Regions from separate parts of the Ferrovibrio sp. GW821-FHT12B10 genome, predicted to be linked through region 2. Evidence: predicted binding sites of a transcription regulator. Region 2 holds the regulator's gene; each other region holds the start of a gene.
The links. The regulator PhoB, encoded in region 2, activates phosphate uptake and scavenging genes when phosphate is short. The targets are predictions, from matches to a motif close to TNTCATAAAACTGTCA.
Positions count from the first base shown of each region.

Region 1: a site for PhoB is predicted at 1,597-1,612, ahead of phnC (phosphonate ABC transporter ATP-binding protein). Genes of this name have one in related genera too.
Region 3: a site for PhoB is predicted at 1,483-1,498, ahead of AC1RRT_RS17975 (PhoX family protein). Genes of this name have one in related genera too.

Region 1 is NZ_JBXAQT010000001.1:313,432-317,606, reverse strand. It holds gene AC1RRT_RS01755 (alpha-D-ribose 1-methylphosphonate 5-triphosphate diphosphatase) at 1-238, shown strand, start outside; gene AC1RRT_RS01750 (phosphonate degradation HD-domain oxygenase) at 269-814, shown strand; gene AC1RRT_RS01745 (DUF1045 domain-containing protein) at 811-1,506, opposite strand; gene phnC (phosphonate ABC transporter ATP-binding protein) at 1,662-2,537, shown strand; gene phnD (phosphonate ABC transporter substrate-binding protein) at 2,578-3,579, shown strand; gene phnE (phosphonate ABC transporter, permease protein PhnE) at 3,634-4,175, shown strand, end outside.
Region 2 is NZ_JBXAQT010000001.1:3,024,524-3,028,698, forward strand. It holds gene pstB (phosphate ABC transporter ATP-binding protein PstB) at 1-619, shown strand, start outside; gene phoU (phosphate signaling complex protein PhoU) at 641-1,360, shown strand; gene phoB (phosphate regulon transcriptional regulator PhoB) at 1,357-2,073, shown strand; gene AC1RRT_RS15210 (MlaC/ttg2D family ABC transporter substrate-binding protein) at 2,147-2,740, opposite strand; gene AC1RRT_RS15215 (ArsR/SmtB family transcription factor) at 2,937-3,932, shown strand; gene metF (methylenetetrahydrofolate reductase [NAD(P)H]) at 3,929-4,175, shown strand, end outside.
Region 3 is NZ_JBXAQT010000002.1:70,973-75,147, forward strand. It holds gene AC1RRT_RS17975 (PhoX family protein) at 1-1,426, opposite strand, end outside; gene AC1RRT_RS17980 (methyl-accepting chemotaxis protein) at 1,700-3,622, shown strand; gene pcaF (3-oxoadipyl-CoA thiolase) at 3,677-4,175, opposite strand, start outside.

The sequences.
Region 1 (4,175 bases), 2.7 Mb from region 2:
GTCGGATTATGTACCGAGCAGCATGCTGCTCTCGGCCTTCCTGGTGCCGCAGCAGGTGCCGGGGATCAGCCTACCGAAGGCAGTCGCCATGGTGTCGGCCAATCCCGCCGATGCCGTCGGCCTGACTGATCGCGGTGCCCTGGAAGTGGGCAAGCGCGGCGACATGGTCCGTGTCAGCATGGTGGATGACATCCCTGTCGTGCGCGCCGTCTGGCGCGCCGGCAACAGGGTTATGTAATCAGGCGCGTCAAGTAACCAGGAGGGCATCATGCAGATTCTCGATCACATCATGACGCTGCTGGAAAAGGCCGGTGCCGAACGCTATGGCGGCGAGAATGTCAGCCAGCTCGAGCATGCTCTGCAATGCGCCATGCATGCCGAGCGCACCGGCTCCAGCCCGGAGTTGATCACGGCGGCGCTGCTGCATGATATCGGTCATCTGGTCGATGACGGCGACGAAGGCCTGGCCGAGAAAGGCATCGATGCTAATCATGAGGTGATTGCTGCCGACTGGCTCGGCCGGCATTTCCCGGAGGCCGTGGTGGCGCCGGTGCGGCTGCATGTCGATGCCAAGCGATACCTGTGCCAGGCCGAGCAACATTACTGGGCCGGCCTGTCGAAGAGTTCGAAAATGAGCCTGGACGTCCAGGGTGGTATCTACAGCGATATCGAGGCGGCCGCATTCATCGCCCAGCCTTTCGCTGACGATGCCGTGAAGCTACGGCGCTGGGATGATGCGGCCAAAACCCCGCACCTGAAAACGCCTGATCTGGCGCATTACCGCCCGATCGTTGCCGCCGTTCTGAAAGCCTAGCCACCGAGGCGATAACGTCCGGCGATGCGGAAGGGCTTGCCGCTGTCCGGCTGAACGAACAGGCAGATTTCCGGGACCATATAGTCCGATGCCGTGAAGGGCTTGCAGACGGCCGTCAGGTGCCGCAGCAGGGCCTCGCGCTCACCGGCATCCCTGATCGAATTGGTCAGCGTGAAATGCAGCCGGAATTCCTCGAACACATAGGGATAGCCCCAGGTCTGCAGGTAGTCTTCCTGACGCGGTGTCAGCGGCGTCCGGCGCCGACGTTCGAGCTCGGCGTCCGTCAGCGGCGCCCGGAAGGCGTCGAAGCTGCGAACGCAGTCGGCGGCCAGGGCGTCCAGATCAGATGACGGCTCTGACGGACGCAGGGCGAGAAAGCTGCCCAGGGCCGCCACCGTCAGCGGCGCCATGGTGACGGGCGCGCGCTGGGCCGCAAAAGCCTCCAGGGCCACGATCAGATCTGCTTCGCTGCTGCCGTCCTTCAGGCGGAAGGGCGGTTTGAGGGTGCCATGGAAACCGTAGAGTCGCGGATCGGCAGTCAGCTCGGCGACACGGGCCGCCGTCAGTCCGGCCACGGCGACTGGAGCATGGCTGATGCCGGTTTCGGGGTCCCGGCCCAGCCAGCGGGCGGCGAAGCCATGCAGGGGGTGATCGGCAGGCGGGGCGGCATAAAGGGCGAAGCGGGCGGTCATGGACTTTTCCTAGACAACACTCACGGTGGTCCTGTGGGTAACCGGGACGGTCTGACGGGCGGGGCCGATTTCACCCCCGCGTCGCCGAACCGCAATCGAACTGTCATACGGCATTGCTATCAGCGCTTCCTACGACTTGAACCAAGGGGAATCGCATGCGCGCTGCCATTGAGATCGCCCATCTATCGAAAACCTTCCGGACGGGCAAGCGCGCTCTCGATCAGGTGAGTCTGACGGTTCAGCCGGGTGAGATGGTAGCCCTGATCGGTGCCTCCGGCTCGGGCAAATCCACCCTGCTGCGCCATATCGCCGGCCTGATGCAGGGCGATCGCGACCCCAAAGCCCAGATCGCGGTGAACGGCCGCATGATTCAGCAGGACGGCCGGATCGCCGGTGGCATCCGCCAGAGCCGCGCCGGCATCGGTTTCGTCTTCCAGCAGTTCAATCTGGTCGGTCGCATGCAGGTGATCACCAATGTGCTGGCCGGCAATCTCGGCCGCATGCCGCTGTGGCGTACGATGCTGGGTATGTTCACCGATGATCAGCGCCGCACTGCCGTGACCGCGCTCGACCGCGTCGGCATTGCTCAGTGCGCTTTCCAACGTGCTTCCACGCTTTCCGGCGGCCAGCAGCAGCGCGCGGCCATCGCCCGCGCCCTGGTGCAGAAGGCCAAGGTCATTCTCGCCGACGAACCGATTGCCTCGCTCGATCCGGAATCCTCGCGCAAGGTGATGGCGACGCTAGCCGATATCAACCGCGCCGACGGAGTGACGGTTGTCGTGTCTCTCCATCAGGTCGATTTCGCCCTCAAATTCTGCCGCCGTGTTGTTGCCCTGCGCGACGGCAAGGTGATGTTCGACGGTCCAGCTTCTGCGGTCACTGTCGCGCTGCTGCGCGGCATCTACGGTGAACACAGCGATCTCGATTTCGGCGCCCTGTCGGGCGGCCATGTCACCAATCCCGATGCCATGCCGGCCATGGACGACGTCGATGCGCGGGTTCTGCCGCGCATGCAGGCCGTGCCGGCCTGAATTTTTTCATTCTTATCCAAGTCCACTCAGGAGAACTGCCATGCTGCGTCGCACTCTGCTTACGGCCACCGTCGCCACCCTGGCGCTGGGCTTCACCGCCACTGCTCAGGCCCAGGGTCTGAAGGAAGTCAACTTCGGCATCATCTCGACCGAGTCGAGCGCCAATCTCAAGACCATCTGGGTGCCTTTCCTCGCCGATATGGAAAAGCAGACCGGCATGAAGGTAAATGCCTTCTTTGCCCCTGACTATGCCGGCGTGATCGAAGGCATGCGCTTCAACAAGGTGCAGATCGCCTGGTACGGCAATGCCTCGGCCATCCAGGCTGTCGACCGCGCCGATGGCGAAGTCTTCGTCCAGACCACCTCGAAGGACGGCGCGCCGGGTTACTGGTCGCTGTTGCTGGTCCACAAGGACAGCCCGATCAATTCGCTGCAGGACATCCTTGCCGCACCGGGCAAGTACACCTTTGGCAATGGCGACCCGAATTCCACTTCGGGCTTCCTGGTCCCGAGCTTCTACGTCTTCGGCCAGAACAACATCGATCCGCGCAAGCATTTCAGCCGCATGGTCACCGGCAGCCATGAAGTGAACGCGCTGGCTGTCGCCAACAAGCAGGTGGATGTCGCCACCAACAACACCGAGAACATGGAGCGTCTGGCCAAGACGCAGCCGGAGAAGGCCAAGGACGTGAAGGCGATCTGGAAGTCGCCGCTGATCCCGTCGGACCCGATCGTCTGGCGCAAGGATCTGGCCGATGCCGACAAGGCCAAGATCAAGGGCTTCTTCATGAACTACGGTACGCAGCAGTCGGGCAAATCGGCCGACCAGCTGGCCAACGAGACCAAGGTCCTGACCGACCTGCAGTGGGGTCCGTTCAAGGAGTCGACCAACAAGCAGCTCGTGCCGATCCGTCAGCTCGCGCTGTTCCGCGACAAAATCAAGCTGGAAGGCGACGCTAATATGGCCGCCGACGAGAAGGCCAAGAAGATCGCCGAGATCGACGCCAAGCTGGCCGATCTCAACAAGCAGATGGGTTCGTAAATATCCCCGCGGGGCGGCATGTGCCGCCCCGTTTCCTTTCTGCGAGGTTTATCCATGTCCAGCACGGCCACCGCTACCGCCGCCTTAGCCCATCCGATCCATCCGCCCAAGACCGGGCTGCGCACCTCGCTCGGCCGCACGCTGATCTATGGCCTGCTGGCGGCGATGGTGATCTGGTCGTATCAGGGTGCCGAGATCGCGCCGGCCAAGCTGTTCACCGATGCCGGCAACATGGCGACCTTTGCCAAGGATTTCTTCCCGCCCGATTTCCATGAATGGCGGTATTACCTCAGCGAGCTGGTGATCACGCTGCATATCGCCTTCTGGGGCACGTTGCTGGCGATCGTCGGCGCCATCCCGCTCAGCCTGCTGGCCTCGGCCAATATCGCGCCCTGGTGGATCAACCAGCCGGTGCGCCGCCTGCTGGACTCGATGCGATCGATCAACGAAATGGTCTTCGCCATGCTGTTCGTGGTGGTGGTCGGCCTCGGGCCCTTCGCCGGCGTCCTGGCGCTGTGGCTGCACACCACCGGCGTGCTGGCCAAGCTGTTCTCCGAGGCCGTCGAAGCCATCGATCCCCAGCCGGTCGAGGGCAT
Region 2 (4,175 bases):
GCGCTGCCTGAACCGGATGAACGACACGATCCGCGATTGCCGTGTGGTCGGCGATATCCGCCTTGATGCGCTGAACATCTACGACAGCCAGGTCGATGTCGTGCAGCTGCGCGCCCGGGTCGGCATGGTGTTCCAGAAGCCGAACCCGTTCCCGAAGTCGATCTACGAGAATGTCGCTTATGGGCCCCGCATTCACGGTCTTGCCGAAAGCAGCGACCATCTTGACCATATCGTCGAGACCTCGCTGAAGCAGGCGGGCCTGTGGAAGGAAGTCGGCAGCCGGCTGCAGGAATCGGGCACCAGCCTGTCTGGCGGGCAGCAGCAGCGCTTGTGCATCGCCCGCGCTATCGCCGTGGCGCCGGAAGTGATCCTGATGGACGAGCCCTGCTCGGCGCTGGATCCGATCGCCACCGCTCATATCGAGGAACTGATGGATGAACTGCGCGAGCAGTATACCATCGTCATCGTCACCCATTCGATGCAGCAGGCCGCCCGCGTCTCGCAGCGGACCGCCTTCTTCCATCTGGGTAACCTGGTCGAGACGGATGATACCAGGGTGATTTTCACCAACCCCAAGGACGAGCGGACCCAGGGGTACATCACCGGTCGCTTCGGCTGAGCAGAGTGAGGACATAAGAAAATGCCGCAACATATTGTCCAGAAATACGACGACGAGCTGAAAAAGCTGTCGACCCTCATCGTGCAGATGGGTGGCCTGGCGGAATCGCAGCTTTCCGCCGCCGTCGAGGCGATCGTGAAGCGCGACAGCAACCTGGCCTCGGAAGTGGTGAAGAGCGACACCAAGATCGACGTCCTGCGCAACCAGGTCGACGATTTCGCCATCGAGCTACTGGCGCGCCGCCAGCCGCTGGCCAACGACCTGCGCGTCATCGTCTCGGCGCTGCGCATCTCGTCCGAGATCGAGCGCATCGGCGACTACGCCAAGAATGTCGCCAAGCGCGCAGTGGCGCTGAACCAGGCGCCGCTGGTGCGGCCGGTGCATGCCATTCCGCGCATGGCTGCCCTGGTCCAGGCCCTGATCAAGGACACGCTGGATGCCTATATCACCGCCGATGCCGCCAAGGCCGATGCGGTCTGGGCCCGCGATGAAGAGGTGGACGAGCTGTATACCAGCCTGTTCCGCGAGTTGCTGACCTATATGATGGAGGATCCGCGCTCCATCACCAGCAGCACGCATCTGCTGTTCATCGCCAAGAACATCGAGCGCATCGGCGATCACGCGACGAACATCGCTGAGCTGATCCACTACACGGTGACCGGCGAGATGCAGAAGGAAGACCGTCCGAAAGGCGACGATACCGCCTATGCGGTTGTGAATGCGCCGGGAGGCCAGCGATGAACGTCGCGATCAAACCGCGGGTCCTCGTGATCGAGGACGAAGCGGCGCTGCTGGCGCTGCTGCGTTACAACCTGGAAAAGGAAAACTACACGGTCGACGAGGCGATGGACGGCGAGCAGGCCCTGTTGAAGGTGGCCGAGCATATGCCGGACCTGATCCTGCTCGACTGGATGCTGCCGCGCCTGTCGGGCCTTGAAGTCTGCCGCCAGTTGCGCCGCGATCCAAACGCCCGCAACGTGCCGATCATCATGCTGACGGCGCGCGGCGAGGAAGCCGATCGCGTGCGCGGCCTGGATGCCGGCGCAGACGACTATATCGCCAAGCCCTTCAGCCCCGGTGAGCTGCTGGCCCGCATCCGCGCGGTGCTACGCCGCATCCGGCCGGCGCTGGCGGAAGAGGTGCTGACCTATGGCGGCCTGGTGATGGATATCGCTACCCACAAGGTCACTCGCAATGGCCGCGATGTGCATCTGGGTCCGACCGAATTCCGCCTGCTGCGCTATTTCCTCGAGCATCCGGGCCGTGTGTTATCGCGCGACCAGTTGCTGGATGCGGTCTGGGGCCGCGACATCTATGTCGAGCAGCGTACGGTGGACGTCCATATCCGTCGCCTGCGCAAGGCGTTGAACGGCAATGGCGAGATGGATGTGATCCGCACGGTGCGGTCGGCTGGCTATGCGCTGGAGCTGACCTCCGCCGCCGCTATGGCCTGACCCGTCATTATCGGGACAAAGAAAAAGCCGGCCATCGTAAGATGGCCGGCTTTTTTATGTCTGGCGCTGCGCTTTAGCGGCGGCCGGCGATCTGCTTCTTCATCGCAGCGAACAGGGCTTCGACCTTGCCGCCATTATTCTGGATCACGGATTCGAACTGCTGGCGCTGGGTGAAGGCCATCGACACGCCTTCCACCACCACATCGGTGACCAGCGGCTTGCCGTCCTTCTCATGCGTCTTCCATTCAACGCGGATCGGCGGACCGTTCTGGCGGTTGATCTGCGATTCCACCACCTGCTCGCTGCCGGCCGCCTTCACGCCGTCGCGCACATCCAATGTCTCGCCGTTATACTGCGACAGCAGCTGCGAATAGACCTTCACCAGATAATCCAGGAAGAGGCTGTTGTATTCCTGCTTCTGGACATCGGTCAGGCCACGATTGTAGCGGCCAAGGCAGAACTGGCCGACGGCATCCAGATCGAGATGCGAGGTCATAAGAGTGCGGACAAGGCCTTCGCGCTTTTCAGTGGTTAGCGAGCGGTCACCCAGCGCCTTGAGAGTGTCGCCGCCGACTTCGCGGATGAATTGGTCAGGCGCTGCGGCCCGGGCGGGCGCAGCAGAAATGGCCTGGAGGCCGAGCAGGAGGCCGGCCGCGGTGGCGACCATGAGAAAACGGCGGGAAAGCAAGGCTGAAAGCATGGGGAATCCCGGCTAAGAGGCGGAAGGGAATAGTTTTTTTGACGTCTGAATATGGCGGGAACGCGGCCGAACCATAGCCTGACGATGATTGTATGGCGATGATTCTTTTTTGACCCGTTTTTGGCCCTATACAAATACATAAAGATATGTTTATGTTTGACCCATGACTGACTCAAGCTTGACCCTCGATACCCTGATGGCCGCCCTGCGGGCTGCGGCCGAGCCGACGCGTCTGCGGCTGCTGGCGCTCTGTGCCCAGGGCGAACTCACGGTCAGCGAACTCACCCAGATCCTGGGGCAGAGCCAGCCCCGCGTCTCCCGCCATCTCAAGCTGCTCTGCGAAGCGGGGCTGCTCGAGCGGGTGCCCGAAGGCACCTGGGCATTCTATCGCGTTGGCGATCGCCTGTCCGGCGCGCCGTTGGTGCGCGCGGTCAGCAGCCTGCTGCCACGCAACGACGCGACGCTGGCGCGCGATGCCGAGCGTCTGACGGCGGTGAAGCGCACCCGCGCCGAAACCGCCGAACGCTATTTCCGCGACAACGCCGCCCAGTGGTCGGCGATCCGGTCGCTGCATGTGGACGAGGAACAGGTGGAGGCAGCCGTGTTGCGGCTGCTGGGGCAGGGTGCGCCGGTTGACGATCTGCTGGACATCGGCACCGGTACCGGGCGCCTGCTGGAAATCCTCAGCCCGCATGTGAAGCGTGGCCTGGGCGTCGATCTCAGCCGCGACATGCTGAGCATCGCGCGCGCCAATCTGGAACGGGCCGGCATCAAGCATTGTCAGGTGCGGCAGGCCGACATGTATGCCCTGCCACTCGACAGCGGCAGCGTCGATGCTGCAGTGATCCATCAGGTGCTGCATTTCGCCGACGAACCACAAAAGGCGATCCAGGAAGCCGTGCGGGTGCTGAAACCCGGCGGCCGGCTGATCGTCATCGATTTCGCGCCGCATGACCTGGAAGATCTGCGCGCACGTCATGCCCACCGGCGCCTCGGCTTCTCTGATGCCGAACTGCGCGGCTGGTGCGCCTCGGCCGGCCTGGATGCCGATCCGGTGATCGCGTTGCCTGGCCAGTCGCTCACCGTCCATATCTGGCACGCCGTCAAGCATGGCGCCGTCGCTGCTATGTCCACCTCTCACAAGAGTGCCGCAGAATGACCACGTTGCCCGATGCCAACGCTCACGCCGCCCGGCGGTCTGGTCCGCTGAAGGTCTCGTTCGAATTCTTCCCGCCGAAGACGGCGGAGATGGAAGAAAGCCTGTGGCGCAGCGTCACGCGCCTGGCGCCGCTGGAGCCGCGTTTCGTCTCGGTGACTTATGGCGCTGGCGGCTCGACCCGCGAGCGCACTCATAACACCGTGGTGCGCATCCTCAAGGAAACCGGCCTGAAGCCGGCCGCGC
Region 3 (4,175 bases), on a different contig from region 2:
GCATCGCGTAGACGCGTCCGGTCGCCGGATTGGCCTCGATATCCTCGGGGCGGTCCATCTTGGTGGCGCCGAGCAGATCGGCGGCGCGGCGCGCCTCGATCACGACATCAGCCTGGCTGCTGAAACCGTTCGCACCGGTCAGCGGACCCTGACCGAAGACCATCGGCAGCCAGTCGAGCGATCCATCGGTATTGTACTTACCGACATACAGAATGCCGTCATCAAGCAAGGTCGCATTGGCGGCGCGGTCGTTTGGATTCCAGCGCCGGGCTGATACGAACTTGTAGATATATTCAAAACGCTCGTCATCACCGGTGTAGACCACGACGCGCCCATCCGGATTGACCACCACCGAGGCAGCCTCATGCTTGAAGCGTCCCAGTGCCGTGCGCTTTTTTGGCATCGATTGCGGATCATAGGGATCGATCTCGACCAGCCAGCCGAAACGGTTGGCCTCGTTTGGCTCCTTGGTCACATCGAAGCGGTCGAAATACTGACCCCAGTTATACCAGCCGTCCGGCACGCCATAGCGCTTGTGGTTGCGCTCTTCCGGATGGCCGGCATCCAACTTGCCCCAGAAGTAGCCGTGGATGTTTTCTTCTGCCGTCAGCACCGTGCCCCAGGGCGTAATGCCGCCGGAACAGTTGTTGACCATTCCGATCACACGGCGACCGGTGGCATCGGCCCTGGTCTTCAGGCGGGCATGACCGGCGGCGGGGCCGGTCAACTCCATCGTCGTGCTGGCGGCATCGATCCGGCGGGCATAACGGCTGCCGGCCACGACGCCCCATTTGCCCGTCTCGCCGCGGGCGATCTCGACGATGCTGGCGCCATGGGCGGCCATCTCGATCTCGACGAGCTCGCGCGTCATGTCTTTGAACAGTTTGTCCTTGGCTTCCTGGCGACCGACGCCGGGGAACATGACCTCCTCGCTGGTGTATTCGTGGTTCACGAACAGCAGACCGCGATCGGAGCTGTTGCTGCCCAGCGGCAGCGGCAGGAATCCGACGAAGTCGTTGTTGTAGCCGAACTGCCGGATCTGGGCTGAGGCAGTTTGCCGGCGCACGTCGAAGGCTGGCGCATCCGGCATCACGGCATCGCCCCAACGGATCAGGATGTCGGCGTCATAGCCCGGAGCAACATGATGCGTGCGGTCCACGCCATGGCTGATCTCGGTGAAGGTGAAGCGGCTGGCTGTAGCAGGCTGGGGCGATGCGGTCTGCGCTGCCGCATTCAGCGGCGACAGGCTTTGGGCAACGGTCAGGCCGGCGGCACTGGCCAGCAGGCCCTTCAGGACATCGCGACGGCCGTAGCGACGGGCGACAATCTCGCCCAGCGTGGGATTTGCACTGTCATTGATGCCGATATTCTGGGACGCTTCATAGGCTTCGCTCCGGCTGAGGCCGGCGGGGCGGTCTTGGGGCATGGTCTTCTCCTGGAATCGGGCTGTACAACCCGCTTAAACCTCCTAACTTGCCTCTGTGACGGGTTGATGAACTTTGTTGCGCCGCAACCGTGACGACAATTGAATTTAGTTAATTCGACTAAAGTCAGGGGGGCGTGTTGTGGGCATCGGACACGGACAGCTTGCATGTGCATGCAGGGGTAACGCTAAGATAAAGCCAACATAAAAAAGCAAACAAACAGTCAGGCCGAAAGGCAACCGGAGCCAAAAAAAGGCTCTGTGGCGGGAGGAAGTATGCTGGGATTAGCCAATCTGCCGACCGGTTTACGCGTCGGTCTGGCCATTGTTCTGTTTGCCGTGACGGCTCTGGGGTGGGTGTGGGTCGGCAGTGCATCGACGACGATCATCATTGCCGCCGTGGTTGTATTCGCCCTCGGCAGCCTGCTGATCTTGTCTCTGACCAGCGGTGGAATAGGGGTGGCGGAGATTCTCCGGAACTGGCCGACCTCGGCCGCCCGGATTTCCGATGCGCCGGGAAACCTGCGTGAGCCATTGCGGCATCTGGCGCGCAGCTGGACAGACGAAACCGGTCATCGCGAAGCCGTCGAACGGCAGCTGGCAGCGCTGCAGTCAGAGCTGGAGCAGTTGCGTCGCAACGACAGTGCCGTTCTGAGTGAAATGGCCGAACTTTGCGCCGCGATCGGCAGCGGCGTGCTGAGCCGGCGGGTTGCTTCCCATGACGAGGAGGAATCCGCCCATGTGCTGGCCGAGAAGTTCAATCACATGGCCACGACGCTGGATGACGTCGTGGGCGATCTGAAGCGCCTGTTCAGTCGCATGGCCGAGGGCGATCTGTCGGTCGGTATGGACAGCAGTCATGCCGGCGATTTTGGTGTCATCAGCCAGGGATCGGTGCAGGTCGCCGAACGGCTGGGGGGCGTAATCGGTACCATCGTGCAGGCAGCCAACTCGATTTCCGGAGCCTCTGTACAGCTGAACCGCGAGGCGAAAGGCCTGGCCGACAGCGCCGAGGCCCAGTCGGAAAGCCTGGACCGCACAGCGGCTGAGGCCGCCTCCATGAGCGAAGCTGCGAAGGCGAATGAGGCGGCGGCGAAACGCGCCAGTCAGCGCGCCGAGCAGGCGCGGGCGGCGGCGCAAAATGGTGTCACCGTGGTCCGGCGCTCGGTCGATGCGATGAACGAGATGGCTGAAATGTCGCAGCGCATTTCAGAAATCACTTCGCTGATCAACGAGATCGCCTTCCAGACCAACCTGTTGGCGTTGAATGCCTCGGTGGAAGCGGCGCGCGCCGGTGAGGCCGGCAAGGGTTTCGCGGTCGTTGCCCAGGAAGTCCGCGCGCTGGCCCAGCGCTCAGCCAATGCCTCGAAGGATATCGGCGCTATCATCAAGCAGTCCGATGACAAGGTGAAGACCGGCGTCAACCTGGTGACCGAGACCGGCAAGGTCTTGAATGGTATCGTCGAGGCCATCGATTCGATGGGTGAGCAGCTCGATGAGATCGAGCAGGCCAGCACGGATCAGTCGAGCCGCGTCAACGGCGTGACCGGTGCAATCAGCGAGATCAATGCGGCCACACGCGGGTATCTGGCAGTCGTTCAAAGGACCGGTAAGGCCATTCAAGATATCGACCAGCAGGTCGCCAATCTGGCCACACAGATCGCCTTTGTCACCACGACCGTCGACCGGCCACTGCTGCTCACGGCGCAGGATGGCGCAGCACGAATCAGCGCTGCTTTCGAGGACGCGATCCGTCGCGGCGAGATCGGCATGGAAGATCTGTTCGACGAGAATTATGCGCCGATCAAAGGCACCAATCCGCAGCAGTTCATGACCCGCTTCGTCAAGTTCACCGATGCGGTCCTGCCCAAGATTCAGGAGTCTTTGCTGGACTCAAACCCGGCAATCACCTTCTGCGTCAGTATTGATCGCAATGGCTTCATCCCGACGCACAACCTGAAATACTCGCAGCCGCAGGGCGTCGATCCGGTCTGGAACACGGCCAATTCGCGTAACCGCCGCCTGTTCAACGATCCGGTCGGTCTGGCTTGCGGGCGCAATACCAAGTCCTACCTGCTGCAATGCTATCGCCGTGATATGGGCGGTGGCGTATTCGTACTGATGAAGGACATGTCGGCGCCGATCACCGTGCAGGGGCGCCACTGGGGTGGATTCCGGATCGGTTACAAGACGAACTGATCATAAAAAAAAGGCCGCCATCAGGCGGCCTTTTCCGTTGAACGGCATGAGCCGTCAGATGCGCTCGATCACCATGGCGATGCCCTGGCCGACGCCGATGCACATGGTGCACAGGCCATAGCGGCCTCCAGTGCGCTCGAGCTGATTGATCGCCGTCGTGATGAGGCGGGCGCCACTCATGCCCAGCGGATGGCCGATGGCGATCGCGCCGCCATTCGGATTCACATAAGTAGCGTCATCGGGCACCTGCAGCTGGCGCAGTACGGCCAGCGCCTGGGCCGCGAAGGCCTCGTTCAGCTCGATCACATCCATGTCGCGGATGCTGAGGCCGGCCTTGGCCAGCACCTTCTCGGTCGCGGGAACCGGGCCGATGCCCATGATGCGCGGCGGCACGCCGGCCGCAGCGGTCGCGATAATGCGGCCGCGCGGAGTGAGGCCATGCTTCTTGGCGCCGGCCTCGGAGGCGATGATCAGCGCCGCGGCACCGTCATTGACGCCCGAAGCATTGCCGGCGGTCACCGTCCCGCCCTGGCGGAAAGGTGTCGGCAGCTTG